DNA from 4 places in the Pseudomonas caspiana genome. Region 2 is predicted to be linked to each of the others. Evidence: predicted binding sites of a transcription regulator. Region 2 holds the regulator's gene; each other region holds the start of a gene.
What was found. The regulator FliA, encoded in region 2, starts transcription of late flagellar genes. The targets are predictions, from matches to a motif close to CTAAAGTTTNNNNNNNNNNNGCCGNTAA.
Positions count from the first base shown of each region.

Region 1: a site for FliA is predicted at 3,424-3,451, ahead of ABRP31_RS20625 (methyl-accepting chemotaxis protein). Genes of this name have one in related genera too.
Region 3: a site for FliA is predicted at 1,800-1,827, ahead of ABRP31_RS00965 (methyl-accepting chemotaxis protein). Genes of this name have one in related genera too.
Region 4: a site for FliA is predicted at 5,264-5,291, ahead of ABRP31_RS11410 (methyl-accepting chemotaxis protein). Genes of this name have one in related genera too.

Region 1 is NZ_CP167995.1:4,554,400-4,562,209, reverse strand. It holds gene ABRP31_RS20640 (ABC transporter ATP-binding protein) at 1-710, opposite strand, end outside; gene ydcS (putative ABC transporter substrate-binding protein YdcS) at 922-2,073, opposite strand; gene ABRP31_RS20630 (tellurite resistance TerB family protein) at 2,287-3,024, shown strand; gene ABRP31_RS20625 (methyl-accepting chemotaxis protein) at 3,509-5,131, shown strand; gene ABRP31_RS20620 (chemotaxis protein CheW) at 5,141-5,680, shown strand; gene ABRP31_RS20615 (protein-glutamate O-methyltransferase CheR) at 5,677-6,984, shown strand; gene ABRP31_RS20610 (chemotaxis protein CheW) at 6,981-7,670, shown strand; gene ABRP31_RS20605 (hybrid sensor histidine kinase/response regulator) at 7,667-7,810, shown strand, end outside.
Region 2 is NZ_CP167995.1:1,763,453-1,771,262, forward strand. It holds gene flhA (flagellar biosynthesis protein FlhA) at 1-2,002, shown strand, start outside; gene flhF (flagellar biosynthesis protein FlhF) at 2,014-3,342, shown strand; gene fleN (flagellar synthesis regulator FleN) at 3,458-4,291, shown strand; gene fliA (RNA polymerase sigma factor FliA) at 4,288-5,028, shown strand; gene ABRP31_RS07990 (chemotaxis response regulator CheY) at 5,321-5,695, shown strand; gene ABRP31_RS07995 (protein phosphatase CheZ) at 5,715-6,503, shown strand; gene ABRP31_RS08000 (chemotaxis protein CheA) at 6,542-7,810, shown strand, end outside.
Region 3 is NZ_CP167995.1:209,853-217,662, forward strand. It holds gene ABRP31_RS00960 (gamma-glutamyltransferase family protein) at 1-504, shown strand, start outside; gene ABRP31_RS00965 (methyl-accepting chemotaxis protein) at 631-1,674, opposite strand; gene ABRP31_RS00970 (FUSC family protein) at 1,905-2,978, opposite strand; gene ABRP31_RS00975 (YjfI family protein) at 3,147-3,767, shown strand; gene ABRP31_RS00980 (PspA/IM30 family protein) at 3,783-4,490, shown strand; gene ABRP31_RS00985 (rhomboid family intramembrane serine protease) at 4,570-5,130, shown strand; gene ABRP31_RS00990 (DUF2491 family protein) at 5,181-5,849, shown strand; gene ABRP31_RS00995 (DUF350 domain-containing protein) at 5,862-6,287, shown strand; gene ABRP31_RS01000 (DUF1190 domain-containing protein) at 6,314-7,027, shown strand; gene ABRP31_RS01005 (glutathionylspermidine synthase family protein) at 7,042-7,810, shown strand, end outside.
Region 4 is NZ_CP167995.1:2,490,869-2,498,678, reverse strand. It holds gene ABRP31_RS11435 (YoaK family protein) at 1-87, shown strand, start outside; gene ppk2 (polyphosphate kinase 2) at 163-1,080, shown strand; gene ABRP31_RS11425 (pyruvate kinase) at 1,128-2,984, opposite strand; gene ABRP31_RS11420 (AEC family transporter) at 3,208-4,143, shown strand; gene ABRP31_RS11415 (class I SAM-dependent methyltransferase) at 4,210-5,172, shown strand; gene ABRP31_RS11410 (methyl-accepting chemotaxis protein) at 5,443-7,065, shown strand; gene ABRP31_RS11405 (HD-GYP domain-containing protein) at 7,141-7,810, shown strand, end outside.

The DNA.
Region 1 (7,810 bases), 2.8 Mb from region 2:
GTGCCGACGAATTCGGCGACAAAACGAGTTGCAGGTTTCATGTACAGATTGCGCGGCGTATCGACCTGCTCGATTCTGCCTTTGTTGAACACCGCGACCCGGTCCGACATGGAAAGCGCTTCGGTCTGGTCGTGAGTGACAAAAATAAAAGTGATGCCCAGTTGGCGCTGAAGCTTTTTCAACTCGCCTTGCATCTGTTCGCGAAGTTTCAGGTCAAGTGCGCCCAAGGGTTCATCCAGTAACAACACCCGAGGACGATTGACCAGTGCCCGGGCCAGAGCTACGCGCTGGCGTTGGCCGCCGGAAAGCTGAACGGGTTTGCGCTCGCCATAACCGCCCAGAGCAACCATCGCCAGAGCCTCATCGGCTCTCGAATAACGTTCCTGCTTGCCGACGCCTTTGACTTTCAGGCCATAGGCAACGTTATCGCGCACATTCATGTGGGGGAAAAGGGCGTAATCCTGAAAGACCGTATTCACGTCACGCTGATAGGGCGGCAGGCCAGCGGCTTCTTCGCCGTGGATACGAATCGAGCCAGCGCTGGGTTGTTCGAATCCTGCAATCAGGCGCAGGCAAGTCGTCTTGCCCGAGCCTGAGGGACCCAGCATGGAAAAGAACTCGCCGTCCTCAATCTCGATGCAAACCCCGTCAACGGCCTTTACCTCGCCAAACTGTCGGGACACGTTGGTGAACTGGACTGCAAGGGGCATGGTAGAACTCCGATTTTCGACGGCGACAGACAAACTGCAATCCTTTGAATGGGAGTGCATTTTCTGTAGGTCCTGCCGAAGGTTGCGAACGATTCATCCTGATAAACCGCCATCGCCACCCGGTCACACCTACAGGCCCAATGTTTGTCGCGATACAACGCGGTGTTCTTCGTACCGGGGTTGTACCTGCGCAAACACGACGTTTCGGGATTTACCTGCCTCCCATAATCGCGATGTAATCCTGAGTCCAGCGGCTGTAAGGCACATACTTGCCGCCTTCGGATTGTGGCGTTTTCCAGAAGGCAATGTGTTCGAATTGATCGAAACCGTTAGTCGCGCAACCTTGTGGGCCTAACAGATCACTGGCCTTGCACGCTTCTGGTACCGCAGGCAGCGAACCGAACCAGGCGGCCACATCACCCTGTACTTTGGGTTGCAACGACCAGTCCATCCATTTGTAGGCGCAGTTCGGGTGTTTGGCATCGGCGTGCAACATGGTGGTGTCCGCCCAGCCAGTGGCGCCTTCCTTGGGGATGGTTGAGTCCACTGGCTGTTTATCCGCTTTCAGACCATTGACCATGTAGCCCCAGGAGCTGGATGCCGCTACGCCTTCGTTCTTCACGTCGCTCATCTGCACGGTTGCGTCATGCCAGTAGCGATGGATCAGCGGTTGCTGTTTGCGCAGTAGATCGAGTACCGCAGCGTATTGAACTTCGGTCAATTGGTAAGGATCAACGATACCCAGTTCAGGCTTGGCTGACTTGAGATAAAGCGCGGCGTCGGCCATATAGATCGGCCCGTCGTAAGCCTGAACCCGACCTTTGTTAGGTTTGCCGTCGGGCAAATCCTGTGCCTCGAACACCACACTCCAGCTCACGGGCGGGACTTTGAATACGTCAGTGTTGTACATCAGCACATTCGGGCCCCATTGGTAGGGGGTGCCGAACGTCTGCTGATTAACCACGTACCACGGTCCGCCTTTGAGACGTGGGTCCAGGTTTTTCCAGTTGGGGATCAATTCGGGGTTGATGGGTTGAACGCGTTTACCGGCAATCAAGCGTAAGGACGCGTCGCCGGATGCGGTTACCAGATCGTAACCACCCTTGGTCATGAGGCTGACCATTTCATCAGAAGTTGCTGCCGTTTTTACGTTGACCTTGCAGCCGGTCTGCTGCTCGAACCCCGTGACCCAGTCATAAGCCTTGTCGCTTTCGCCGCGTTCTATATAGCCCGGCCATGCAACGATATCCAGTTGGCCCTCGCCTTCACCCACGGTCTTGAGTGTTTCGGTTGCCTGTAAGCTGGCGCTGGCAATGAAAGCGGTAAACGCGGCGCTCAGCAATGCGGTTTTGTGTGCTGACATCAGAATCCCTCTTCTTTAGTTATGGTCGGGGCAGTAATCAACAGTTGTAGCGCAACAAACGGAGAGGCGGCGGGGCTTATCAGTGTTTCGATAATGTGCAGCAGCGTCGGGTGCGTTGCAACATCCGGAAGCACACCTGCACTCCAGCCTGGACACACTTCGTTTTACTCTGGCTTGTATCCAATTGAATGAACAAGTCTGTGGAGGCTTTCCATGAACACGCGTGGCTTACTCGACCAACTTCTTAAGTCCGGTCAGGAGATGCTCCAGAACAAGGCCGGTGGTGCAGGACATCAGCAGGGCGGCAAGAAATCCTCTGCTGCTGGCGGTCTGGGCGGCTTGTTGGGTGGTGCAGGTGGCGGTGGTCTGAGCAGTCTGCTGTCGGGAGCAGGCGGTGGGGCTTTGGCTTCAGGCGCCATGGGTTTGTTGATGGGGAGCAAAGGCGCACGCAAGGTCGGCGGCAAAGTGCTGACTTATGGTGGCCTGGCCGCGCTGGGTGTCATTGCCTACAAAGCGTACGGTAACTGGCAGGCTAAACAGGGCTCAGCACCGCAGGGTGAGCCGCAAACCATCGATCGTCTGCCGCCCGAGCAGGTTGAAGAGCACAGTCAGGCCATCCTGCGTGCACTGGTTGCGGCCGCTAAATCTGACGGTCACGTTGACGAGCGCGAGCGCGAGCTGATCGAAGGTGAATTTACCAAGCTGACGGGTGACCAGGAGCTACAGCAATGGCTTCACGCTGAATTGCACAAACCACTGGACCCGGCTGAAGTCGCTCGCGCTGCGAAGACCCCGGAAATGGCGGCGGAAATGTACATCGCCAGTGTGATGCTGGTTGATGAAGAGCATTTCATGGAGCGCGCTTATCTGGACGAGCTGGCCCGTCAATTGAAGCTGGCGCCTGCTTTGAAGGCCGAGCTGGAGATACAGGTCCGTCAGGCCCAGGGTTAAAGGCAGTCAGTTGTGCTTGCTCGCAGTAAATGACAACGCGTTATGCCCTTTAGCTGCGTCTCATGTATCGCGAGCAAGCCTCGCTCCCACAGGTCCTGCGCCATCTCGTAGGACCGGCTTTAGCCGGGAGGACGTCGGGGCATTCGCTAAATATCATTCGCCAGAAATACCGCTCTCCCGGCTAAAGCCAGTCCTACGAGGCGAGGCCAGCGCTTACAGGCAAACATAGAATCTCCCGCAGTTCCTGCGGCAAGCTAGCCCCAAACACCCATCTACAACGCCCCATGTAACCCCTGCATTCATTCGAATACCTAAGGCCTGTAAGAAAATTCTTGGGAGTTAGCGGGAATGTGCCTAATTTTTCTCTGAAACTACCCCCTAAGTTTGTAGGAGCGTGGGCTATACTCAGGCCGCGTTGGGCCGTTCGTCGGTCCGCTTCTTGAACCCGGCGTGAAGTCCGGTGTTGAACTCTTGAGGGATGACCGTGAAGAACTGGACCTTACGCCAACGGATTTTGGCGAGTTTCGCCGTAATTATCGCCATCATGCTCTTGATGGTTGTCGTCTCTTTCTCCCGTCTGTTATCGATCCAGTCCAGTGAAGAAGAAGTTCGCCTCGATGCACTGCCGGGCGTGTACTACAGCACCCTGCTGCGTAGCGCTTGGGGCGAAAGTTACATTCGCACCCTTGAATTGATTGGTGAAGGCGAAGGACGTGAGCTGACGGGCCCGGAAAAAGACCAGTTCAAAGATTTCGAGGCGCGCCTCCAGCAGCAGGTCGACAACTACAAGCAAACCATATTCGACGACGCCGACAAGGCAAACTTCACCGACTTCGAGCGGCAGCGCGAGACCTATACACGCCTCCTCAATGACGTGCATACCAATTTTCAGCGCGGTGATTACCTCAAAGCCAAGACAGAGTTTTACGATCAGACCAGGCCCGTATGGTCGCTGGGCCGTAAGCAACTGAACGACATCATTGTCATCAACAAGAAAGTGGCTGATGACGCTACTGACCGAATTGTCGTCGCTGTTACTGGCGCAAAAATCAGCATGGGCCTTTCTCTTCTCGTCGCGATTATTGCCGCAACGGCGTGTGGGCTTTTGCTGATGCGTTCGATCATGTCGCCGATGCAGCGCATCGTCAGTATTCTGGAGACCATGCGCACGGGCGATCTGAGCAAACGACTCAATCTGGATCGCAAGGACGAATTCGGCGCCGTGGAAACCGGCTTCAACGACATGATGACTGAGCTGACAGGCCTGGTATCTCAGGCCCAGCGCTCATCGGTGCAAGTCACGACATCAGTCACCGAAATTGCTGCTACCTCGCGGCAGCAGCAGGCCACCGCTACAGAAACCGCTGCGACGACCACCGAGATCGGCGCGACGTCCCGGGAAATTGCTGCCACGTCTCGTGATCTTGTCCGTACCATGACCGAAGTGACCAGCGCCGCGGATCAGGCTTCGATCCTTGCCGGTTCTGGCCAGCAGGGCCTGGCGCGCATGGAAGACACCATGCATCAGGTCATGGGCGCGGCCGATCTGGTCAACGCCAAACTGGCCATTCTCAATGAGAAGGCGGGCAACATTAACCAAGTGGTCGTGACCATCGTCAAGGTCGCCGACCAGACCAACCTGCTGTCGCTCAACGCTGCCATCGAAGCGGAAAAAGCCGGTGAATATGGCCGTGGTTTTGCCGTGGTCGCGACTGAGGTGCGTCGCCTGGCTGATCAGACTGCCGTTGCGACTTATGACATCGAGCAGATGGTCCGTGAGATCCAGTCGGCGGTGTCTGCCGGTGTGATGGGCATGGACAAGTTCTCCGAGGAAGTGCGTCGCGGCATGTTCGAGGTTACGCAGGTGGGCGAACAACTTACGCAGATTATTCATCAAGTGCAGGCTTTGGCGCCTCGGGTGTTGATGGTCAACGAAGGCATGCAGGCGCAGGCCACCGGTGCCGAGCAGATCAATCAGGCGCTCGTGCAGTTGGGCGATGCCAGCAGCCAGACCGTGGAGTCCTTGCGTCAGGCCAGTTTTGCCATTGATGAGTTGAGTCAGGTGGCGGTCGGTTTGCGCAGCGGCGTTTCGCGTTTCAAAGTCTGAGTACTGACCATGAGCGATCAACCGGTCAGTCGCGGCAGTTCTTCGGTGGTGCCGAAAAACAAGTTGTTCCTGCTGTTTCGTATCGGCGACGAACGCTATGCGCTGGAGGCGGTGCAAATCGCCGAGGTGCTGCCGCGTCTGCCACTGAAGGCCATTGCCCAGGCTCCACGTTGGGTCGCGGGAGTGTTGGCCCATCGCGGCGATATGATCCCCGTAATCGACCTCGCCGCTTTGGCGTTCGGCCAGACCGCCAAGTCGCGCACCAGCACGCGATTGGTGCTGGTGCACTATCAGGTTGATGCCGAACAACCGAGGCGCTTGCTCGGGCTGATTATCGAGCAGGCCACCGACATGCTGCGATGCGCACCAGACGAGTTCAAGGATTACGGTCTGGATAGCCCAGATGCTTCTTATCTGGGGCCGGTGCGTGAAGATGCTTCAGGGCTGGTGCAATGGATCCGCGTTCAGGACCTGCTCAGTGATCAGGTCCGCGAGTTGCTCTATCCGGCGCAGCCCTCGGAGCTTGAATTTATCGAGGAGACGCCATGAGTCATGAGGCGCGCTTCTTCAGTTTTCTCAAGGACCGTATCGGCCTTGATGTTGCTTCGGTGGGCGAGGCAATCGTCGAACGTGCGGTACGCCAGCGTTATCTGGCCACTAAAGTCATCGACAGCGATGGTTACTGGCAGCTTCTGCAGTCGTCAGCAGACGAACAACAAGCGTTGATTGAGGCTGTAATCGTCCCCGAGACCTGGTTTTTTCGCTATCCGGAATCCTTTGTCTCGTTAAGCAACCTCGCCAAGGCACGCATCGCCGAGCTGAACGGCGTGCGGCCGATTCGTATCCTCAGCCTGCCGTGTTCCACTGGTGAAGAGCCTTATTCCATTGCCATGGCCTTGCTGGACGCTAACGTTCTGGCGCCACAGTTTGCGATCGACGCAATGGACATCAGCCCGATATCGATCCAGCGCGCACAGCGTGGGGTGTACGGTAAAAACTCGTTTCGTGGTGATGACATTTCATACCGCGATCGCTATTTCAATGCGACCGAAGACGGTTTTGAGCTACAGGCCCGGGTTCGTGAACGGATCAGTTTTCGCGCCGGCAACCTGCTTGATCCGGCACTGATCAATCAGACGGCTTACGACTTTGTGTTCTGCCGGAACTTGCTGATCTATTTTGATCAGCCCACCCAGAAGCATGTGTTTGAAGTGCTCAAGCGCCTGACCCGCGATGACGGGATTTTGTTTATCGGGCCAGCCGAAGGCAGCCTGTTGACGCGCATGGGCATGCGCTCGATTGGCATTCCTCAGACCTTCGCGTTCAGTCATTACAACGCGTCGCAGGAACCTGTAGCACCGTTTGCTGAACCCTCGCCGCGCAGTGGATTGGTGGTTCCGCCGGGTTTTAACCCGCGAAGCGTTTCGCGCCCTCAGCCACGACCGACCACGGTATCGCTTACGACCCCGCAACGATCCGCATCCGTTGTAGCGGGAGCGGGGAGCGGTGCTGCAGCAAAGGGCAATGACGACGTTGCGACATTGCTCGCCACCATCGCCAGCCTGGCCAACGAGGGCAAAAGCGCTGAAGCGCGCGCCGCGTGTGAGCGTTTCCTGAAGAGTCATGAACCCGAGGCTCAGGTATTTTACTGGCTCGGTTTGCTCAGCGAGGTCGAAGGCAGCAATGCCCAGGCTCAGGGCTTTTACCGCAAGGCGCTATATTTGCAGCCGCAGCACCCTGAGGCATTGGCGCAACTTGCAGCATTGCTGGCGGCCCAGGGCGATAGCGCCGGCGCCCGCAGGCTCAATGAACGTGCGGCCCGCAGCGTGAGTAAGCAAGGTAGCCCACGATGAGTAGAATCTATAGCTATTCGAGCTTCATTCACGAAGACGCCCAGGCCGTTGATGACTGCTGGAATCACATCGGTATTCACGGCGACCGGTCGTGCCCGTTGCTGGTCGAACACATTCATTGCCGTAACTGCCCGGTCTATTCGGCGGCCGCGACCACCTTGCTGGATCGTTACGCGCTGACCCGAAGTGACAATGATCATGTTCAAACCGCTGATCTGCAGGTCAAGACCAAGACTCGCTCGATTCTGGTTTTCCGTCTGGGCGAGGAGTGGCTGGGCTTTCCCACTCGTTGCCTGGTAGAGATCGCTCCGCTGCAAGCCATTCACTCCCTGCCGCATCAGCGCTCGCGGGCACTGCTCGGCGTGGCCAATGTTCGGGGTGCGCTGGTTGCCTGCCTTTCCCTCATTGAGCTGTTGGGGCTGGATACGACGGTTGTGCCTGCGCAATCGAGCCGGATCATGCCACGCATGCTGATTGTGGCCGCTGAGGGCGGCCCGGTGGTGGTGCCGGTAGATGAAGTTCATGGTATTTATGCCATCGAAGAACACCTGCTGGACTCGGCCTCGACTTCCGGAACCCATGCCAACGCACGTTTCACCCGTGGTGTCTTGCAATGGAAGGATTACAGCCTGCGCCTGCTCGATGAAGATCAACTGTTGTCGGCGGTCAATCGGAGCCTTTCATGACGCCAGATGAAATGCGCGATGCCTCGCTGTTCGAGCTGTTTACTCTTGAGGCTGAAGCTCAGACTCAAGTATTGAGTGCGGGCTTGTTGGCGCTGGAGCGTGACCCGACCCAGGCTGATCATCTGGAAGCCTGCATGCGC
Region 2 (7,810 bases):
GCTGGATGTGTTTTTCACATTCAACATTGCGTTGTCCATCGTGGTCCTGTTGGTCTGCGTATACGCACTGCGCCCACTCGATTTTTCGGTATTTCCGACCATTCTGCTGGTTGCCACGCTGTTGCGTCTCGCGCTCAACGTGGCCTCGACCCGCGTGGTCATGCTTCACGGTCAAGACGGTCACGCCGCTGCAGGTAAGGTGATTCAGGCTTTTGGTGAAGTGGTGATCGGTGGTAACTACGTCGTCGGTATCGTGGTTTTTGCCATCCTGATGATCATCAACTTCGTGGTAATCACCAAGGGTGCCGGGCGTATCTCTGAGGTGAGCGCGCGTTTCACCCTGGACGCCATGCCTGGCAAGCAAATGGCTATCGACGCCGATTTGAACGCTGGCTTGATCGATCAGCCAGAAGCCAAGCGTCGCCGTCTCGAAGTCGCTCAGGAGGCCGAGTTCTACGGTTCCATGGACGGTGCGAGCAAGTTTGTTCGTGGTGACGCCATCGCTGGTTTGCTGATCCTGTTTATCAACCTCATCGGCGGCATGCTGGTTGGCATGCTGCAGCACGGCATGACCTTCGCCGACGCTGGCAGGATTTACACGCTGCTGACCATTGGTGACGGTTTGGTGGCGCAATTGCCATCACTGCTGTTGTCCACCGCCGCAGCAATCATGGTGACCCGTGCTTCCGGTTCGGAAGAAATGGGCAAAATGATTAACCGTCAGATGTTTACCTCGTGGAAAGCACTGGGTGTATCTGGCGCGATCATGATCGTGATGGGCCTTGTGCCAGGCATGCCGCACTTTTCCTTCATCAGCCTGGGCCTTGTTGCTTGCGGCATCGCTTACGTGCTGTGGAAGAAAGAGGACCGGGTCAAGGTCATGGCGCTGGAAGAGGTCAAGCGTCAGCAAGAAATGCTGCCATCGCCAACTCGCGCTCAGGACTCCAAAGAATTGGGTTGGGATGATGTAACGCCGATCGATATGATTGGCCTGGAAGTGGGCTATCGCCTCATTCCGCTGGTGGACCGCAATCAGGGTGGTCAGCTCCTGGCGCGGATCAAGGGTGTGCGTAAGAAGCTTTCCCAAGAGTTGGGCTTCCTGATGCCAACCGTACACATTCGCGACAACCTGGATCTGGCGCCAAGTGCCTATCGTTTGACGCTAATGGGCGTGACGTTGGCAGAGGCAGAGATCTATCCCGACCGGGAACTGGCGATCAACCCTGGTCAGGTCTTCGGATCGTTGAACGGTATTACCGCCAAGGACCCGGCGTTTGGTCTGGAAGCGGTCTGGATTGAAATCAGCCAGCGTAGTCAGGCTCAATCGCTGGGTTACACCGTAGTGGATGCCAGTACTGTGGTCGCCACTCACCTGAACCAGATTCTCTACAAGCATTCGCACGAGCTGATTGGTCATGAGGAAGTGCAGCAATTGATGCAATTGCTGGCTAAAGGCTCACCTAAACTGGCTGAAGAGCTCGTGCCTGGCATCCTTTCGTTGTCGGCTCTGCTCAAGGTATTGCAGGCGCTGCTGTCCGAGCAGGTCCCTGTACGGGATATCCGGACCATCGCCGAAGCTATCGCCAATAATGCTCAGCGGAGTCAAGATACCGCCGCATTGGTTGCTGCGGTTCGGGTCGGATTGAGCCGTGCAATCGTGCAAAGCATTGTAGGCATTGAGCCGGAGCTACCAGTTATCACGCTGGAGCCAAGGTTGGAACAGATATTGCTCAATAGTTTGCAGAAGGCTGGTCAGGGTCAGGAAGAAGGCGTTCTTCTAGAGCCAAGCATGGCGGAAAAACTTCAGCGTTCGCTGATCGACGCCGCCCAGCGTCAGGAGATGCAAGGCTTGCCAGTGATTCTGCTGGTAGCCGGCCCGGTTCGGGCCATGCTGTCGCGGTTTGGGCGGTTGGCTGTACCGAATATGCATGTGTTGGCGTATCAGGAAATTCCTGACAACAAGCAAGTAACCATCGTAGCGACTGTCGGGCCTAACGGCTGAGGTAGTGAGTCATGCAAGTTAAGCGATTTTTCGCCGCCGATATGCGTCAAGCCATGAAACTGGTTCGTGATGAGCTGGGCGCAGAAGCGGCCATCATCGGCAACCGGCGAATCGCCGGTGGCGTCGAGCTGACTGCTGCCCTAGATTATAAGCTTTCTGCGCTCGCACCCCGTGTACCGAACATCGAGCTTGAGGACGAGTTGCGCAAAACCCAGTCGCGCATCGTCTCGGCCCAGGCTGAACTGAATAATCGTGGTGATAGCGACGGGGCAGTCAATCGGCAGTTGTTCGCCGGTTTGCCGCTGAGTGCTGCTGACACCCACATCGAGCCGACGCTTGAAGAGCCGCCGCGTCCGTTCGCACAGCCGCAGGTTGCTCCGGCTGCTCCGGCTGCCAGCCAGCGCGGTTACGACTCGATGCGTTTTGAATTGAACGGCCTGCGTGAGCTGCTGGAAGTCCAACTCGGCTCCCTGGCGTGGAATCAGTTGCAGGGCAGCCGTCCGGCACAGGCCAACCTGTGGCGTCGTCTGCAGCGTGTAGGGTTGTCTGGCCCTCTGTCCCGCGACCTGCTGGAAATGATCCCTGATATCGACGAGCCACGTCAGGCCTGGCGCATGTTGCTGGCTCATTTGGCCCGCATGATCGAAGTGCCTGATGTCGAGCCGCTTGAAGAGGGTGGTGTCATTGCAATGGTCGGCCCTGCCGGCATGGGCAAGACCACCACACTCGCCAAATTGGCGGCGCGTTACGTACTCAAGTATGGCGCGCAGAACATTGCTCTGGTGAGCATGGACAGCTTCCGTATCGGTGCTCAGGAGCAGCTCAAGACATTGGGTCGTATTCTCAATGTGCCGGTGACTCACGTTGATCCTGGTCAATCACTGGCGCAGGCGCTGGACCCTCTGTTGCGCAAGCGTGTTGTGTTGATCGACACTGCGGGCCTGCAAGCCAGCGACCCGGCCTTGCGCATGCAGCTGGAAAGCCTGGCCGGGCGCGGTATCAAGTCGCGTAATTATCTGGTGCTGGCAACCACCAGCCAGAAACAGGTGCTCACTGCCGCGTATCACAGCTACAAACGCTGTGGTCTGGCCGGTTGCATCCTGACCAAGCTGGACGAAACCGCCAGCCTGGGCGAAGTACTCAGTCTTGCCATCAGTCATGAGTTGCCTGTGGCCTATCTGACCGATGGACCACGAATTCCTGATGATCTTCACCTGCCACGTCGGCACCAATTGGTGACGCGCGCGGTCAATGTGCAGATGCAAGAAGAGCCAAGCGAAGAGGCCATGGCGGATATGTTCGCCGACCTTTACCACAACCCCAACAAACGGGTCGGTTAAGTGATGCGAACAATTGAAACTTACCTGCATCGATGGTCTGCCTGGCACGGCTCTTCATTGAGCGTGTCGCCCGCAATCTGGCTTCGGTCTACGCAACACAAGGTAAAAAACTAACATGGGCAGCATGCATCCCGTACAGGTGATCGCGGTGACCGGCGGCAAGGGTGGCGTCGGTAAGACTAACGTGTCAGTGAACCTTTCGCTGGCCTTGGCCGAGCTTGGCCGGCGCGTCATGCTGCTGGACGCCGACCTTGGCCTGGCCAATGTCGATGTCCTTCTGGGGCTTACGCCCAAGCGCACCCTTGCTGATGTGATCGAAGGGCGCTGTGAGCTTCGCGACGTCTTGTTGCAAGGCCCGGGCGGGATTCGCATCGTGCCTGCTGCTTCCGGCACGCAGAGCATGGTTCATCTGAGTCCGGCGCAGCACGCTGGCCTGATCCAGGCTTTCAGCGACATTGGCGATAATCTTGACGTATTGGTGATCGACACGGCCGCCGGTATCGGTGAGTCAGTGGTCAGCTTTGTCCGGGCGGCTCAGGAAGTGTTGCTGGTGGTGTGTGATGAGCCTACTTCCATCACCGACGCCTATGCCTTGATCAAGCTGCTCAACCGCGACTACGGGATGAACCGCTTCCGCGTTCTGGCCAACATGGCCCAGAGCCCGCAGGAAGGGCGCAACCTGTTCGCCAAGCTGACCAAAGTGACTGATCGTTTTCTGGACGTGGCCTTGCAATATGTAGGCGCCGTACCTTACGACGAGTGCGTGCGTAAGGCTGTCCAGAAGCAACGTGCGGTATACGAAGCTTTTCCACGCTCCAAATGCTCCCTGGCGTTCAAGGCTATTGCGCAGAAGGTCGATACCTGGCCACTGCCTGCCAACCCGCGTGGGCATCTCGAGTTCTTCGTTGAGCGACTGGTTTACCAGACAAGCGCAGGGCCTGTTCAATGACCGCGAGCGGCTATCAGATGTACAGCAAAGCGTCCCGGAACTCGCAATATGAGCTGATCGAGCGGTATGCTCCGCTCGTCAAGCGCATTGCGTACCACTTGCTGGCTCGTTTGCCAGCCAGTGTTCAGGTTGAAGACTTGATTCAGGCAGGCATGATCGGCTTGTTGGAAGTGTCCACCAAGTACGATTGCACCAAGGGTGCCAGTTTCGAGACCTATGCCGGGATTCGTATTCGCGGTGCGATGCTCGATGAAGTGCGTAAGGGAGACTGGGCGCCTCGCTCGGTCCACCGCAATACGCGCATGGTCAGTGACGCAATTCGCTCAATTGAAGCAAAAACAGGTCGCGACGCTAAAGATCATGAGGTTGCGGCCGAACTCCAATTGAGTCTCGATGATTATTACGGGATTTTGAACGATACCTTGGGCAGTCGCCTCTTCAGTTTCGACGACCTTTTGCAGGACGGCGAACATGAAGGACTGCATGAGGATGGCGCAAGCGGTTCGCTTGAGCCGTCGCGTGACCTGGAAGATGAACGCTTCCAGGCTGCGTTGGCAGATGCAATCGCCAACTTGCCGGAACGTGAACGTCTGGTTTTGGCGCTGTACTATGACGAGGAGCTGAACCTCAAGGAAATCGGTGAGGTCCTGGGGGTCAGTGAATCTCGAGTCAGCCAGTTACACAGCCAGTGCGCAGCTCGTTTACGAGGGCGTTTGGGAGAGTGGCGAGCGCGTTGACAGGTGGTACGTAATCCTTGGTGATTGCGTGTCGCGTGTGAGCAGGCTGTGCAAAGCGTTACGTGGGACAGTGGACAAGGCTGGAGCCATACAGGCATTCGCTCCACGGACTGTTAAAAGCAATAGCTTTCATGCAGCCCGTGGATTTGCTGTGCGGTTTCCATAGTTGTTGATTTACCAAGCCCGTCGTCGTTTTCGTGCAGCCAATGTGAGCTGTGCCAGTATTGATTGAACAGCGCGTTCAGGTGCTGAACGCGTCAAAGACTGCTTGGAGGTCGAATTGGACAAGAACATGAAAATCCTCATCGTTGATGACTTCTCAACGATGCGGCGGATCATTAAAAACCTGCTGCGTGATCTGGGCTTCACCAACACGTCCGAAGCCGATGACGGGCTTACCGCGTTGCCGATGCTGGAAAGCGGTTCCTTTGACTTTCTGGTAACGGACTGGAACATGCCTGGGATGACCGGTATCGACCTGCTGCGTAAAGTGCGTGCCGATGAGCGCCTCAAACACCTGCCGGTGTTGATGGTGACCGCAGAAGCCAAGCGCGACCAGATCATTGAAGCGGCTCAGGCCGGCGTCAATGGTTATGTCGTCAAGCCATTCACGGCTCAGGCGCTGAAAGAAAAGATCGACAAGATCTTTGAGCGCGTCAATAGCTGATGTATGCCGCGAGGGCTCTATGGAGAACAACGAAACGTCAATGGGCGAGTTTGAAGCGACCCTGAAAAAACACGCAAGCGAGCTCGTGACGAGCCTTGAAAAAGGCCGTTTCGGCGACGCTGTGCAACTGATCCATGAGCTTAACCAGGCTCGAGATCGTGGCCTGTATCAAGAAATCGGCAAGCTGACGCGCGAGCTGCACAGTGCGATCGTCAATTTCCAGATTGACCCGAACATGCCGCAAGCTGAAGAAGTGTCCCAGATCACGGACGCCACCGAACGCCTGTCGTATGTTGTCAGGCTCACGGAAGGTGCGGCTAACCGCACCATGGACCTGGTCGAGGAAAGTACTCCGCTGATGCACAGTCTGAACGACGAGGCCAAGGCCTTGAGTGCGGACTGGGGGCGTTTCATGCGGCGTGAAGTCAGCGCTGAAGAGTTTCGTGAACTGGCGCGCCGTGTTGATGGTTTCTTGACGCGCAGCGAAAAGGATACCCACCAGGTTTCCTCCAACCTCAACGACATTCTGCTGGCTCAGGACTTCCAGGACCTGACCGGCCAGGTGATCAAACGCGTGACGCAATTGGTCACTGAAGTCGAGAGCAATCTGCTCAAACTGGTGCTCATGGCCAGTCATGTAGACCGCTTTGCGGGCATCGAACACGACGACGAATCCATCCGCGCAGAAAAAGATCCACAAAAACATATCAAACAGGGTGAAGGTCCGCAGATTCATGCCGATAAACGGGAAGACGTTGTGTCCGGACAGGACGATGTAGACGATCTGCTATCGAGCCTGGGCTTCTAAGTCTGGTCTGTTGACGGTTAATTTTAGGGAGCACCCCAATGAGCTTCGGCGCCGATGAAGAGATCCTTCAGGATTTTCTGGTAGAGGCCGGCGAAATTCTGGAGCAGTTGTCTGAACAGTTGGTCGAGCTGGAAAGCCGACCGGATGACGCAGATCTGCTCAATGCAATTTTTCGCGGTTTTCACACTGTAAAAGGGGGCGCCGGCTTCCTCCAGCTCCATGAGCTGGTGGAGTGCTGCCACATCGCCGAGAACGTCTTCGACATCCTGCGCAAGGGTGAGCGTCGCGTAGACTCGGAATTGATGGACGTGGTCCTTGAAGCGCTGGATGCGGTCAATGCGATGTTCAGCCAAGTGCGTGAGCGCAGTGAAGTAACTCCGGCTACACCGGAATTGCTGGCTGCACTGGCGCGTCTGGCAGAGCCAGCATCGGCTGACGAAGCGCCTGCTGAAGTCGTGGAGGAGGCGCCGGTTGAAGTCGTCGCTGAAGCGCCTTCGGACGAGATCACCGATACCGAATTCGAAAACCTGCTTGATTCGCTCAATGCAGCCAAGGAGCCAGCAGCAGTTGCTGCAGCGCCGGCAGCGACAGGCGAAGCCGCAAGTGACGAAATCACCGACTCGGAATTCGAATCGCTGCTTGACCAGTTGCATGGCAAAGGTCAGTTTGCTCCTGACGTAGCACCTGCTGCCGCTCCGGTGGCTGCCGCGCCCGCTGGCAAGGCTGAAAGCGGTGACATCACCGACGATGAATTCGAAGCGTTGCTTGATCAGCTGCACGGCAAAGGTTCATTCGATGCTAACGGCGTTGCTGCCGCAGCCGCTCCAGCTCCGGCTCCGGCTCCTGCTGCCACTGCCTCTGCTGCATCGGCAGGCAAGGGCGATGAAATCACCGACAACGAATTTGAAGCGCTGCTTGATGAGCTGCACGGCAAAGGCAAGTTTGAGCCTGAAGTAGCCGCCAGTTCAGCAGCCGCTGCGGCAGTTGCTGCGCCCGCTAAAGCGGCAGCACCAGCGCCAGCAGCCAAGCCTGCTCCGGCCGCAGTTGCCAAACCAGCTGCTGCGCCAGCGCCCGCCAAAGCCGCTGCTCCTGCTCCTGCTCCTGCAGCGGTTAAAGCGGCTGCGCCACCTGCTGAAAAGCCGGTCGCATCCGAAGCCGAAACCACCGTTCGGGTCGACACTGCGCGCCTGGACGAGATCATGAACATGGTCGGCGAACTGGTGCTGGTGCGTAACCGTCTGGTGCGCCTGGGTCTTAATAGCGGCGACGAAGCCATGTCCAAGGCGGTTTCCAACCTTGATGTGGTA
Region 3 (7,810 bases), 1.6 Mb from region 2:
TATCACGAGTTCGGCAGCGGCGTAGTGTTGCCGGAAAGCGGCCTGAACTGGCAGAACCGGGGCGCCTCATTCAGTCTCGATCCCGATCATCTGTTGGCGCTGAAGCCGGGCAAGAAACCGTTCCACACGTTGAATCCTGCGGCGGCGCGGTTGAGTGACGGGCGCACGCTGGTTTACGGCACCATGGGTGGCGACGGCCAGCCCCAAACCCAGGCTGCCGTGTTCAGTCGGTATGCGGTGTTCAATCAATCATTGCAGCAGGCCGTCACCGCGCCGCGTTGGTTGCTGGGCAGAACCTGGGGCGACAGCAGTGACACGTTGAAGCTGGAGTCGCGTATCGCGCCCGAAGTGATCGAACAACTGAAAGCCCTTGGTCATGAGGTCGAGATACTCGCGCCCTTTACCGAAACCATGGGGCATGCGGCAGCGGCGGTACGCTTGCCAAATGGTTCTTTCGAAGGTGCGTTTGATCCGCGCAGTAATGGGGCGGCGGCGGGGTATTGAGTGTAATCACGCAACAACACGGCCCCTGTAGGAGCTGCCGAAGGCTGCGAAGGCGGTGTTTCAGGATAATTAAATCGCAGCCTTCGGCAGCTCCTACAGGAGTGCATTTCAGACAGTTCGGTTGAGCTACGCCTCTATCGCTGGCAATTGCTGCTCAATCACACCCAGCCAGCCCATGCCGGGATAGGTCTCGAATCCAGGCGTCATCGAGTAGCCCTGGATGACGTTGTTGGGCTGGGTGCTGTAACCGCTGGCCTGTCCGGCTTTGATCTGCAAATCAACGTTCTGCCCCAAATGGCTCTGGGCGTCGGAGCTGGCGATGACGTTGTGCTTGGCGTCGACCAGCATCACCCGGCTTCGAGCGCGCTCTTCGTCACTCAAGCGCACGCCGTTGATGATCGAGTCCGCCTGATTTTTCCAGTCGAAGAAAATCCCGATCACACCAATTACCGGCGTTTGCTTGCCGGCCTTGCTGCGTACAGCCGCACTGAATGCGCAGGTTTGCGAGCCGTTAAGTAACGGTTCCACCGCCACTTCCCCGGCAAAATACTGATCACCGGATGAGTGCCGCACGGCCTGCTTGAACCATGGTGCCTCTGCCACGTTGGCACCGATGACCTTGCCGAAAGTGTCTGGCCGACCCGAGGCGATGACGCGTCCTTTGGTGTCTGCAACCCAGATATCCAGATACACGGTGTAGCTATCGAGGATGATCCCTAACCGCCCGCTGGCGTGAGCGCTGGTTTCCGGCGTGGTTGTGGTTAATGCATCGACCAGCGAAGCATCCGTCGCCCACCAACGGACATCGCACGTACGCTCATAAAGGTTGCGGTCGATGATCTCGATCATATTCAGCGACAGATCCGCCAGCCGCTGACCGCGTACGTCAAAGCACATGCCTCGGCCCAGATCAGTCAGTTCATTGACTGATGCCTGCAAATCCTGGGTCAGGCCACTGGCGATTTTCGAAATCCGTTCGGATATGTCCTTGACCTCTTCCGCCACGACGGAAAATCCCAATCCGGCTTTACCCGCATGCGCCGCTTCAATCAGTGCATTGATCGCCAAGAGTCGAGTTTGCCGCGTGATCATTTGTATGTCGCTGACACCTCGATTCGCTAACGCTTCCACTTCTCGGGAGAGAGTGACTATCCGTTCGGGTTCGATCATGTGCTTTCTGCTTCAAAAAGTTATAGGAGGCGGCAGCCTTCACATAAACAATGTGCAAAAAAAGGTACAGAAAAAGGGGCTATTGATTGCCCCTTGGAGTGCGGAAGTTTGAACTTCCTATTTGGTCATCGGCTGATGTCACCGTGCCTTTAGGCAAGCTATCGCAGTTTCGGTGGTCTGTCATCTGCCGGTATGAATGCGCGCAGGGCGCTACCGTTTGCCTGGACTGATCAGATTTTCCAGCGTCTTGAAGTTTTCGCCAGTCGCTGTTGCAAGCCGTCGATATTGCTCGCCAGTTGCAGCATCAGCAGGTGATACCCGGTGAGTTGCACGGGGATCGGGTAACCCAGGTCTGGCAGGTTCGTTTCGGATGTACGCTGCAGGCGCTCCGTCGCACCTGTTTGCAACGCACGAGCCATACCGATCAACTGACGGCGGGTTTGCCGGAACTCCGTATCCAGGCGTGCACGCCATTCCGGGCCGGCCGCTTGATCCAGATCTTCCGGGCGAATGTTGGCGAGGATTTCCAACGTGCTCAGGCACATGCGGAAGTGCCCTTGAATGGCATCCAGCTCGACCATGGAAATTCGCACTTCCTTGGACACTGAAGGCAGCAGCGAGCGCAGCTGTAACATGGTGGCGTTCAGGCGCGCCATTAGCTTCAGATGCTCGTCAGCCGCTACGGGTTGGCCATGGATAATGCGGCCATACACTTTGGCGCAGTCACGCAAACCGCTGGCCAGGTTGTAGCGCCAGGAGAACACTGCATAAAGCGGTAGGGCGAACGAAAATGCCAACGCCAGCGCGATACCGATAAGAATGTCGACCGTACGCCACAACCCGTCGCTGATAGGGTTGTAACCATGGCCTGCAACGATGAACAGCGTAATGGCCGAAAGCAACGCGGTATACCCGCCCTTGCCGATCGCGTGATACGCAAAGAATCCGCACATTACCGACATCATCGCGTACGTCAGCAACGGCATCTCCAGATAACCCTGCTGCACAACGACCAGCAACCCAAGCCCCGCACCAATCAATGTCCCGTAGGCACGCTCGACGGACTTTTTGCGGATATTGCCGTGATGCTGCAAGCCACCAATCACGATCAGCATCGTCACCGATGCCCACTCGCCGTGAGGCAGATTCAGCCCCGTGGTCAATAGAATCGTCACCAGCAACCCGACCGCAATCCGCGCCGCATGGATCAGGCGAGCATGGCGATAGCGGCGGTAAGGATCTAGCAAGGGCCGCAAAACGCGACGCAACCAGAAAGGCAAACGGAGAGAGCGGGTATTGGTCATGCGTTTAAAGACCGCGCGGTTTGGGAATCGATCCCGGAAGAGACGCGGGATGACGTCACTAAGCCACAGTCGCGATGAAATGTTTCATCACATGTGAGGTGTTGCATGTGAGTTTTTATGAGAGTAGCTTGCTGAACCATCACATGTGATGTCCTGGAAGGCGCTCGGATGGCTCGAAAAACTTCAACCGACTACATGCGTGAAATGCGTGCACGGCTGACGGCGGCCGGGTACGTCAAAAGAGAGCTGTATGTGCTTCCTGAAAACGCTGAAGTCTTGAGAAACGTCGAAAAAGTGTTACGCCAGCCCTATTTGGGTAACCGCATCAAACTGGAGGAATTCATGAGCGAAAATACCAACTGGACCATCGACACGCTGCACTCGGCGCTCGTTGAACTGGACGTGGTAAAGAGTAATGAAGTCGAGTTGACGCTGGTCCAGGGGGCCGAGCCAAGCTTGAGCGTGACGATGAATAACTTCGGCGGCCTGCCGATCATCATTGCAATTGCGGGCGACCAGATTCTTGTGGATTGCGTACTGGTTTACGCCTCCCAGGTAAAAGACGTCGCGGCATTCAACGACACCGTATTGCGCAGCCGGGACATCTTCCCGCTGTCGTCCATCGGTATCGAAACCATGCCCAACGGCGAGACCGTCTACAGCATGTTTGGCGCACTGAGCGCGGCTTCTTCACTGACCGTCATTGTCCAGGAAGTGTTTACCTTGGCAGACAACGTGATCCGCGCCGCTGATGCCTACGAAGATTTTTTAACAGTTGACTCACAGTAATCGGGAGACAAATCAATGAGCCTTTGGAAGAAAATGGTTACCGCTATGCGTGGCGGCGCCTCCGAGGTCGGTGAGGCAATCGTCGACGCTCAAGCCCTACGAATTCTGGATCAGGAAATCCGTGACGCCGACGCTTCGATGCTCGCCGCCCGTAACCAGCTGATTCAGATCAAAGCCAAGCACAAGCTGTCCGTACAGCGTGTGGACGAACACGACAAGAACATCGCCAACTGGGAACAGAAAGCCATCGCCGCCATGAACAAGGGCGAAGAAGGTCTGGCTCTGGAGTGTGCGGAAAAGGTTTCCGAATTGACCGCACTGCGTGATCAGGAAAAAGCCGCCGCTGACCAGTTCGGCATTCAGGTCACCAAGTTGACCGCTCAGGTCACCAAGGCCGAAAGCCAGATCAAAGGCCTGCGTCAGCAAGCCGACATGGCCAAGGCGCGTGACAGCGTACAGAAAGCGCAGATCAACGCCGCCGCGGCCACAGGCGGTGCCAATGGCCGTCTGGAAACTGCCGTGGGTTCGCTGGCGCGCATCAAGCAGCGTCAGGATGAACAGGACGCCAAGCTCGAAGCCGCAGAGGAACTGGACAACGCGGCGAACGGTGGTGATCTGGAGCGTCGTTTGCAGGATGCCGGTATCGGTGCGAAAACCGGTGGTGCTGCTGACGTTCTGGCCCGCTTGAAAGCGCAGAGCCAAGGTGGCAACGCGGGTCAGTAAGGTCTGAAAAAAGGGGCAAGCGGAAATCCGTTTGTCCCTTTTTTGTTTGGTTGCTTTTACTGGTTCGAACGGTGCCTACATGAAAGTCGGAAGCGGACTACGCGTTATTCTTGGCCTCGCTGCTTTGATGATTGCAGTTCAGGTGATTAACTCGCTGACCGCAAACAGCCTGCTCAGCCATGGTCTGGTCCCCAGGACCTGGTCGGGGCTGCAAGGCGTTATTTTTTCCCCGTTTCTGCACGGTTCTGTTCGTCATCTGCTGAGTAACCTGCTGCCCTTTATCGTGCTGAGCTGGCTGGTGGCGACCGAAGGTTTGCAGCGTTATGTCCGTGTAGTGTTGCTGGTAACGCTACTGGGTGGGCTGTTGGTCTGGGCAGTGGGGCGGTCGACGATTCATGTCGGGGCCAGTGGATTGATCTTTGGGTTGTGGGCTTATCTCTTGGCGCGCGCGTGGTTTCAGCGCAGTCTGATCAGCTTCGCTGTCGCATTGGTTACATTGGTCGGCTACAGCGGATTGATCCTGGGCTTCATACCGGTGCCGGGCGTCTCGGTTGAATCACACATTGCGGGCGCGCTTGCCGGTATTGTCGTGGCCTGGCTGATGCACGCAAAAGGGCTGGTTGAAAATCCGTCGGTGTGAGCAATTTTCGCGCTGAGCATCGCTTCGGCGCCAATGAAAGGAAACGCATTATGAGTTGGATCAAACGAGCCTTGGGGTTGGCGCCGCCAAAGCCGCCCGCAGCGGTCGCGCCGTTAAATAGTGCAGCGTTGCTCACGCCGTTTGGCCTGGCAAGCGGACGCATGCTGGATCTTGATGACTCGCTCAAGTTGCTGCTTGATGGGCATTCGGAACTGGTTGTACCCAATGAAGAGGTGGTCTGGTCTGTGGGTCACGTGGACCTTGGGCAATCCATTCGGCTGGTGCGCTTCTACTTCGAAGATGAAGACTACTGGATGCAGGTCATGATGAATGGCCCAGCCGCCGAAGATGTGCAGGACGTTATCCTGTTCGGCTACAGCAGCGTTGTGACCATCAACAGCGAGTCGGAATTGAAGCGTCTGGTAGGCCCCGAATCCAAAATCGGTTTGCCACTGTACGAGCACGACGGCTGGGAGTACGAGCGGCAGTGGGGCACGGAAGAAGGTCAAACTGAATTGACCCCCATGACCGAAGAGGTTGCCAACCCCGAAGGCAGCTACCGGATCGAGCATTTGAGTATGCTGTACGCCCGCGACACGGGCTTGATTGATCGTCGTGAGTTTTTGCTGTTGTCGGTTGAGGAGGATGAAGAGGGCATCGTTTCTCTCACTACTTCGGTTGGCGTCACGCTGCAGTCCACTGACTTCACCGTCATCTAAAAGGAAGTAAAAATGCTTGATGCGCTTAGTTTGTCCCTCAGCTTTCAGTCGGTGCTGAGCTTCGTTATCTACATCATTGTGGCGGGTGGTTTGTTCGGTCTGTTCCAGATGGCCTACACCCGCCTGACTCCGCACAAAGAGTTCGTGCAGATTCGCGAAGGCAATGTCGCTGCCGCTGTTGCACTGGGCGGTGCATTGATCGGGTTCGCTCTGCCTGCCAGCAACGTGATCACTTACAGCATCAGCGTGCTGGACGTGGTGATCTGGGCGGTCATTGCAGCTGTTGTGCAATTGCTGGCGTTCACCGCGACCAATTTTGTTCTTAAGGACCTCTCGGCTCGCATCACCCGTGGCGAACTGGCCGCTGCCATTTACGCGGCCAGCGTTTCGATCAGTGTCGGCTTCCTCAATTCGGCCTGCATGACGCCGTCGACCTGATTGCCTGTGATCGAAAGGAGTATTCGATGAGACGTAGTTCTTTGAAGCTGGTCCTGGCCAGCACGTTGCCGCTTGCACTCAGTGCGTGCGGCAAGTCCGACACCGTCGACGTCACGGCGCAACAGACATTTCCGACAGTACAAGCCTGCGTGGATCAGAAGGTTCCTGTCGACGTCTGCTCGGATGCCTACATGACGGCCTTGGCGGATCACCGGCGCATTGCGCCAACGTACGACAGTGCGGCCGCATGTGAGGCAGACTTTGTCCCTGATTACTGCCAGCAGAACTCTGATGGCAAGTTCACGCCAAAACTCGGCGGCTTCCAGCTGGAGCTTTCCGGTCAGTTACCCAAAGAGCAGGTCGATGCGGCCAATGCTCAGGCCGGTCAGTCGGGGGGCTCTGGTTTCGCCAGCTCAGGCGTCAATGGATTCCTGATGGGCATGTTGGTCAGCAATATGGTCAGCAACCTTGGCGGTGGTGGTCGCTACAACTCTCAACCGGTTTATCAGGAGCGTGATGGGCGCGGCGGCTATCAGTCCTCGACGCTGTCCCGTCAGATCGAGCGCGGCAAGACGTTCGGCAATTCCACTCAGGCGCGCACCAGTTCAACCGGTGCCTACACCAAGAGCACGCTGGGCCGTAACTCATCAGTCTCGTCGTCGGTTTCCCGTGGCGGATTTGGCAGCCAGGCAACTGCTCGCAGCGGTTGGGGCGGCAAAAGCAGCGGCTTCGGCGGCTAACGGGAGCGCCAGCCATGAAGAAAATCAGTATCGAAGAGCGGCCTGACTGGCGCGAAACCGCCGAGCGTGAGGGATTCGATTTCCACACCATCGACGGCGAGCGCTACTGGGATGAGCGCGCCTACTATCAGTTCAGCGAAGCTCAGATCACCCGCGACATTGAAGCTCCGACTCAGGAGCTTCATGCCATGTGTATGGATGCCGTTGAGCGGGTGGTAGAGAGCGAGGAGCTACTGACCGAACTGGCAATCCCGCCAGCGTTCTTCGATCTGGTCCGGACATCCTGGAAGGAGGGGCACCCGCATTTGTACGGGCGCTTCGACTTCAGTTACGACGGTGTAAATCCGGCGAAATTGCTGGAAGGCAATATGGATACGCCAACCTCTGCCTATGAGGCTGGCGCATTTCAGCTCATCTGGCTGGAAGAGCAGATCGCCCGAGGCGTATTGCCTGCACACGCTTCGCAGTTCAACTCGTTGGCAGAGGATCTGGTTCGAGCCTTCGCGGCTATCAGAGAGGGCGGGCCATTCTACTTCTCCTCGATGTCAGGTTCAGCCGAGGACCGAGGCACCACTGAATTCCTGCGCAAGATGGCTGAGCATGTCGGCATCGAAACCCGGCACATCGATATCGAAGACATTGGTCTGAATTCACAGGGCCGCTTCGTCGATCTTGAGGGCCGCTGGATCGAGCGTATTTTCAAACTGCATGCCTGGGAGCACGTGTTCCACGAACCCCATGGCCAGGCAGTCCCGCAATGCGACACCCAGTTCATCGAACCTG
Region 4 (7,810 bases), 730 kb from region 2:
TTGATAAGCGGTGCATTCGCCGCACTGCTGGGGCTTCTGACCCTGTTGATCCCCTATCGCTGGCAGCGTCGTTATATCCCACGCTAAGTCTTCAAACTGTCACTTTTGCGTCATATCGGCTGATTAACATCTGAGGACTTTTCCTACAGGTGAGCGCCCGACATGTCTCCTACCCACGAAAATCTCGCGCGTCGCATCCATCGTGAACTGCTCGACCATAACGACGAAGAGCTGGAACTTGAACTGGCTGAAGACGAGTACAGCCTGGACAAGCTGTTCGAAAGCGATATCAGTGACAACGATGAGAAGAAAGCCCGCCACCTGTATTTCAGTGAGCTGTTCCGCCTGCAGGGTGAACTGGTCAAGTTACAAAGCTGGGTCGTGAAGACCGGGCACAAAGTCGTGATCCTTTTCGAGGGTCGCGATGCCGCTGGTAAGGGCGGCGTCATCAAACGTATCACTCAGCGCCTCAACCCTCGGGTCTGCCGTGTCGCCGCGCTGCCCGCCCCCAATGACCGTGAACGCACCCAGTGGTATTTCCAGCGCTACGTTTCGCACCTGCCCGCCGCCGGTGAAATCGTCCTGTTCGACCGCAGTTGGTATAACCGCGCGGGCGTGGAAAAGGTCATGGGTTTTTGCGATGACGATCAGTACGAAGAGTTCTTCCGTACCGTACCCGAGTTTGAACGCATGCTCGCCCGCTCCGGCATTCAGTTGATCAAGTACTGGTTCTCGATCTCCGATCAGGAACAGCACTTGCGCTTTCTCAGCCGTATCCATGATCCGCTCAAGCAATGGAAGCTCAGCCCAATGGACCTCGAGTCGCGTCGTCGCTGGGAGGATTACACCAAAGCCAAGGAAATCATGCTTGAGCGTACTCACATCGCTGAAGCGCCGTGGTGGGTCGTACAGGCGGACGACAAGAAAACTGCACGTCTGAACTGCATCCATCATTTGCTCGATCAGATGCCCTACGAAGAGGTCGAGCAACCGGCAATTGAACTGCCAGAGCGTCAGCGCCGGGAGGATTACAGCCGCGTGCCGACGCCCAGTGAGCTGATCATCCCGCAAATTTATTGAGCACAGCCCGAAGAGCGTCTGGACCAGAGTCCAGGCGTTCGGAAGGCTCAGGCGTTCAGCTCCGCGATACTCAGCTTGCGCAGCAAGTCACGCTTCTTGCTGCGATGCCCTTGCATGCGCACCAATAAATCGTCCAGCGTACCCATGGCCTCCAGAATGTGCGGGCCTTTGTTGAGCATCACACACTCTGCTCGCACGCCCATCGCCGCATCAGTAATTTCGGCACGGGTTGCAGCGCCAGTCTTGGCCAGGGTGTCCAGCACTTGAGTCGCCCAGATCACAGGGACATGGGCCGCCTCGCAAATACACAGGATTTCTTCCTGCAACTCTGCAGTTCGCTCGAAACCGTTTTCTACCGCCAGATCTCCCCGGGCAATCATCACGCCCAGCCGCGGATTCTGCATGCCTGCCAGTAACAACGCAGCGAGGCTTTCGAATCCGCGTCGTGTTTCAATTTTCAACACGACACCCAGATGCTCGGCATCAAGACGCTTCAAATGCGCCAGAAGTGATTTGACGTCTTCAGGGCTGTTCACGAACGACAACTCCACCACGTCTGCATGCCGACTGGCGAACGCAAGTGCGTCCAGATCCTCGGGCGACAGCGCGTCGAGTTGCAGCTCGCTGTCGGGCAGATTGATACCCTTGTCGCTTTTCAGTTTGGCGCCGCCCGGCGCATGAGTAATACGGACAGTAACGACGTCGGCCTGCACTGACTGAATGCGCCCACCGATTTTCCCATCGTCAAACCATATCGGTTCGTTGGCGCGCAGGTCCTTGAACACCTCAGGCAACGTACACCCGATACGCGCCGGTGTCAGGACCTTGCCGGTGCTGTCCATCACTGCAGGATGGCCGTGACTGGCATCGGCGCTCAGCAGTAAAACATCCCCTTCGTTGAGCACAATGCTTTGCTCCCGGGGTGGCACGCCGGTGATGCGTTCTGACTTTGGCCGCCCCCTCTGTTTTTTCAGGTGCAGCTCTATACCGGGAATCATATAGGCCGTCTTGCGCAGCTCCGCCCGACAGCCTTGCCCCGTGACTTCAACGATAGACAATGAACGACTTGAATCCCTCGCGTCCCTGAACGCAAGCTCATCACCGACCTGCAACTGCGTTAACCATTTTCCCGGCATCTGCAAACAATAGTCATCGCCTGAAAAGGCCTTCGGTTCTTCGGCAAGCCAGACTTGAGCGGGGGTCACTATGCGTCCGAAATCATCGCGTTGCGGGCGGATTTTCAACACCGCGGGGCCGGGTTGTATCTGCCCCGTGCGCAACTTCGGCCCTGCCAGGTCCATCATGACCTGGCAGGTTCTGCCGACCTTGGCAGCGGCGTTGCGACCATGCTCAATCATTTTCAGCCAGGTAGCCGGGTCATCGTGAGCGCAGTTGATGCGTTGACAATCCATGCCCGCCCGCACCAGTTCGCCGACCATGGAAGGATTGGTCGCTGCCTCATGAGGCATGGTCACCATGATGCGCACGCCCCGCTCTGGCGATGGCCCGCCGAATAACTGGTCCGCGTGCAGGTTCAAGAGCTTTTCCCCTGCCTGGTTCACCACGCTGCCCGAGTTCTCTTCAAGCTCCGCGCCGGGAATCAAGCGTTTCAAGACATCGATGACCCTGTCGACCGATGCGAGCGTATTGGCTTCACAGCGTCCCAGGGAGGAAAGGCCAAGCCCGGACAACTGCTGTTGCAGAGGGCGAATATCATGGCGGCGCAACGCGAGATAGCCCAACAAGTTGCGGGCGCTGTCCAGATAATCAGGATGTACTTGCATGCTCTCGATGGGCGTGCGGGCAGCAGCCTCCATCTTGACTCGCAAAAAAGAAAGACGCTTGAGCGCGGCTCGTATTTGTTGCTCATCCAACACGTTGAAGTCGGTTTCTATAATCGTCATGGCGGGCACTCGCTTCGAATGGAGACCATTGCGGTCCGTCAGACAAGCACCTGGACCAGCGCAATGTGCGGACTTAAAGGCTAAGACTCGATTGTGACGATCTGCTTACCGTGGACGGCCAGCAGATGGACGGGCCTGCGCAGCAAGGAAAAAATAGATTGGACGCTAACGATTTTCGTGCTTAACCTTGCCCGCCTGTTTGCGCGCAACGGGTCTGGCCTGAATGTTTGCTGTTCTCAATGTATTGCTGCCGATTTTCGCCCTGATCCTGCTGGGGTTTATCTGCCGTCGCACGAACCGCCTGGGCCCCAATGCCGCGTCGGAAATAAACCGGATGGTGGTCTGGCTGTGTTTACCGGCGCTGCTCTTCAGCGTTACCGCGACATCGACCTGGGAGCAGATCTGGCACCCCGGTTTCGTTATCGGCTTTACCTTGAGCACCTTATCGGTGTTCGTCGTCACCCTGCTCCTGCGCTGGAAGAAAGGCACTAATCTGGCCGACGCCAGCATCGATGCACTCGGTGGTTCCTATGCCAACGCGGGTTATATCGGTATCCCGCTGTGCGTGATGGTGCTTGGTCAAGAGGGGCTGGAACCGGCGCTGGTCGGAGCGCTCCTGGTGGTCTGCGTATTGTTTGGCCTGGCGCTGGTCTGTGTCGAAGTCGGACTGCAAACCGAGCGCCGACCGCACCGCATTGCATTGAAAGTACTTCTGGCGCTGGCGAAAAATCCTCTTGTGGTGTCTCCGATCCTCGGCGCGTTATGGGCTAGCACCAGCACGCCTCTGCCCGGTGCGCTGGAAAAACTGCTCAGCCTGCTGGGTGCGGCCACCAGTCCCTGCGCATTAGTTGCACTTGGCCTGTTCCTCGCCGAAAAACAGCAAGGTACCCGTGAGGGAACGTCGCAGTTGGTCCTGATCAAGCTGATCGGCCACCCGCTGCTGACCTGGGTGCTGGTGTTTCATGTATTCGACGTGCCGCTTCTATGGGCAAATGCCGCCTTGCTGCTCAGTGCACTGCCAACCGGCACTGGCCCTTTCATGCTCGCGGAATACTACAAGCGCGAAGCGTCACTGGTCTCGAGCACGATTCTGGTGTCGACCCTCGGCTCGCTCGTGACACTTTCGATCTGTCTGTACCTGATCAGTCATGCCGGTTGACGTTGCTGCCCGTCCGGCGTCGATAACGTTTAACATGTCGCGCCTTTTCGCCACTGATTGCCCGTCATGACCCCAGAAGCACTCGCCGTCCTGAACCAGCATCTGCTGGATGCCCTGCAAACCGCACCCGATGAAACACGCCGTCTGTTTCACGGCCGAGGCCGCGTATGGCCGGGACTTGAACAGGTGACGGTCGACTGGATGCAGGGCGTGGTGCTGGTGTCGCTCTTTCGCGAACCCGCAAAGGCCGAGCTTGAAGCACTGACTCAATTGCTGCTGGATCTGACCCGTACGCCACAATGGCTGAACAGCAAGGCGCATACCTTGTTGCTGCAACATCGCTATCTGCCCGAAAGCACCACTGAATGGCTACTGGGTGAGCGGGTCGAAGAATGGCAAATCACTGAAAGCGGCCTGCACTTCAGGGTGGATCTGGGCAGGAAGCAAAACTGTGGTCTGTTTCTGGACATGCGTTACGGGCGCGACTGGGTCCGTGCGCAGGCGCAAGGCAAGCGGGTATTGAATCTGTTTGCCTACACCTGTGGTTTTTCGGTGGCGGCCATTGCAGGCGGTGCCGAACATGTGGTCAATCTGGACATGTCCCGCGCCGCGCTTACTCGCGGACGGGAGAACCACCGCCTGAATCAGCACGACTTGCGCAAAGTCAGCTTTCTGGATCACGAGCTGTTCAAGTCCTGGGGCAAAGTGAAAAAATCCGGCCCTTATGATTTGGTCATCATTGATCCGCCCTCCTTCCAGCGCGGCAGCTTCCTGCTCGACAAGGATTACCAGAAAGTCCTGCGACGGATGCCCGAACTACTGGTTCCCGGCGGTCAGGTGCTGGCCTGCATGAACGAGCCAAGCCTGGGTTCCGACTTCCTGATTAACCACACCGCCACCGAAGCACCTGGCCTGCGCTTCGAACAACGCCTGCCCAATCCGCCTGAGTTCCCGGATGCCGAAGTCGAGGGCGGGCTTAAAGCACTGCTCTTTACCGACACTTTTCAAGCCTCAGACGCTGTAACATAACAGCGATCGTTAGTTAGCTTCGCAACTTTAAAGTCACGAAGTGGATCCAATTAATATTTAATGGCGCCAAATAAACATCTATTTGACGCCCTTAAAGTTTGCGCTGTAAACGCCGATGGACTTTGATAACCAACCCTGTGTAAACAACAAAAATTTTTTATGCAGGTGATGGTTTTTTCACATCCAGGCGGCTAGATTGATATCAAGTCGCCATTAGGTAGATCAGTTGAATCACAGCTATCGCAGCGTGGCGATTCGAGGTATCTCGGCATGAAAACAAGAAATATAAAACTGACCACCAGAGCCCTGTTCAGCTTCGGCATCATTTGTCTCCTACTGATCGGCCTTGGCGTCGCCTCGTTGCTGAAGATGGATGACATCCATGACTCCGCCTCCGACCTGCAGAATAATTGGCTGCCCAGCGTCAGACAGGCCAGCAGGATAGAGACCGCCATGCTCCTATACCGTCTGGATGCCAGGCGTTTTGTCATGGACGATGCCAGGCTGGGCGAGGCATCGATCAAGAAAATCAATCAACTTAAAGCTAACTTGAGCACCGCCACACAAGACTATGCACCGTTGGTTTCCGACGCGACCGAGAAAGAGCTGTTCAATAAGGTCGCGAGTAACGTCAGTGCCTATCAAAGCAAAATCGACGAACTGATGGAGCTAAGTAAAACCCGCACCTATCAGGAAATGGCGGTGTTCATTCAAGACACTTCCAAGCCTCAAGCCGTGGCACTGCAAGCCGCCATCGAGGCATTGATCAGTATTAATGAAAAAGGCGCATTGCAATCCGGATCAATCGCCGATGAAAGTTTTATCAGTGGGCGCTACATCTCAATGATATTCATTGTTATCGCCGTTATCGTAACGATCTTTGTTGCCGTCGCATTTACCCGAAGTATTACCCAACCCATTCAAACCTTACTGGTCACCACCCGCAAGATTGCCGACGGCGATCTGCGCACCACGGTAGAAATCAGCGGCGCAGATGAAATGACCGAGCTGCAGACCGCCACTGCGACCATGCTGGCGAGCCTGAAAGGAACGATCCAGCACATATCTGATTCATCAGGGCAACTTGCCTCCGCAGCGGAGGAAATGAGCTCGATCACCAAAGAGTCCAATGCCGGCATTCAGCGTCAAAGCATGGAAACCGAACAAGCGGCTACGGCGGTTAACGAGATGACCGCTGCTGTTGAAGAGGTCGCACGCAACGCGGTATCGGCCTCGCAATCAACCCAGGCGTCCGAGCGCTCGGCCCAGACTGGACAAGAACGCGTGAGCCAGACCATCGCCTCGCTGGAAAAACTCAGCACAACGGTCGAGCGTACCGGCGTTGAAGTCGAAGGCCTGGCGAACCAGGCACAGCACATCGCTAAAGTGCTGGACGTGATTGGCTCCATTGCCGAACAAACCAACCTGCTGGCTTTGAACGCAGCGATCGAAGCAGCCCGCGCGGGCGAGCAAGGCCGCGGTTTTGCCGTGGTAGCGGATGAAGTCCGCGCACTGGCCCACAGAACCCAGACGTCTACCCGGGAAATCGAGCAGATGATCCAGGGCATTCAGAAAGATTCGACGCTGGCGGTGCAGTCGATGAAACAAAGCTCGCTTGAAGCCGGATCGACATTGCAGATTGCCCATGAAGCCGGCATCGCAATCAAACAAATCACCGCGGCGATTTCCGACATCAATGAGCGGAATCTACTGATAGCCACCGCCTCAGAGCAGCAGGCACAAGTCGCCCGTTCGGTTGACCAGAACCTGGTGAGTATTCGCGACTTGTCTTCACAAAGCTCATCTGCCGCCAGCCAGACTTCACTGGCAAGTAACGAGCTGTCGCAACTGGCCGTGGGCCTCAATCGTCTCGTAGCGAGGTTTTCGATATAGCCAATGCAGGAAAAACGCGATCAGTTCCGAATGCCTGATCGCGAACTTCAGCCATAAAAAAAGCGAGTAACTATCGTGCTGAAACATATCTCTGTGGCCGAGCTGCGCCTCGGTATGTACGTACACGAATTCTGTGGCTCAGGGATAGAGCAGTCATTCTGGAAAAACGGATTCATGCTTTCGAACGAGCATGATCTGCAGCGCATACTCGACGCTAAAGTCGCAGAGCTCTGGATCGATGACAGCCGAGGTGTCGGCCCGATACCGGCGCAGTCTCTGCAAGCAGATCCTGCCTTGCCGACCAACCTGCAAACCATCGCCAACCGACCGATCCCGCACAGGGTCGCATTGAATCAGGAGATTTCCCGGTCGCTGAAGCTGTGCGCTCATTCCAGAGCTGCGGTGGAGAAGATGTTCAGTGATTTACGCATGGGCCAGGTCATTGAAGTGGAACAGGTCAGCGAATTGGTAGAGGAGATCTCTGACTCGCTAGCTCGGCACCCCGATGCCTTGATCAGTCTTGCGCGACTGAAAACCTGTGACGAATACACCTACATGCATTCGGTCGCGGTCTGCGCGCTGATGATCGCCCTCGCCCGCCAGCTTGGGCTGCCGCCAGCTCTGGTTCATGAGGCGGGCATTGCAGGCCTGATGCATGACGTGGGCAAAGTCGTGATCCCGTTGACCATCCTCAACAAGCCAGGTGCGCTGAGCGATGAGGAATTCGCGACCATGCGCAGCCATT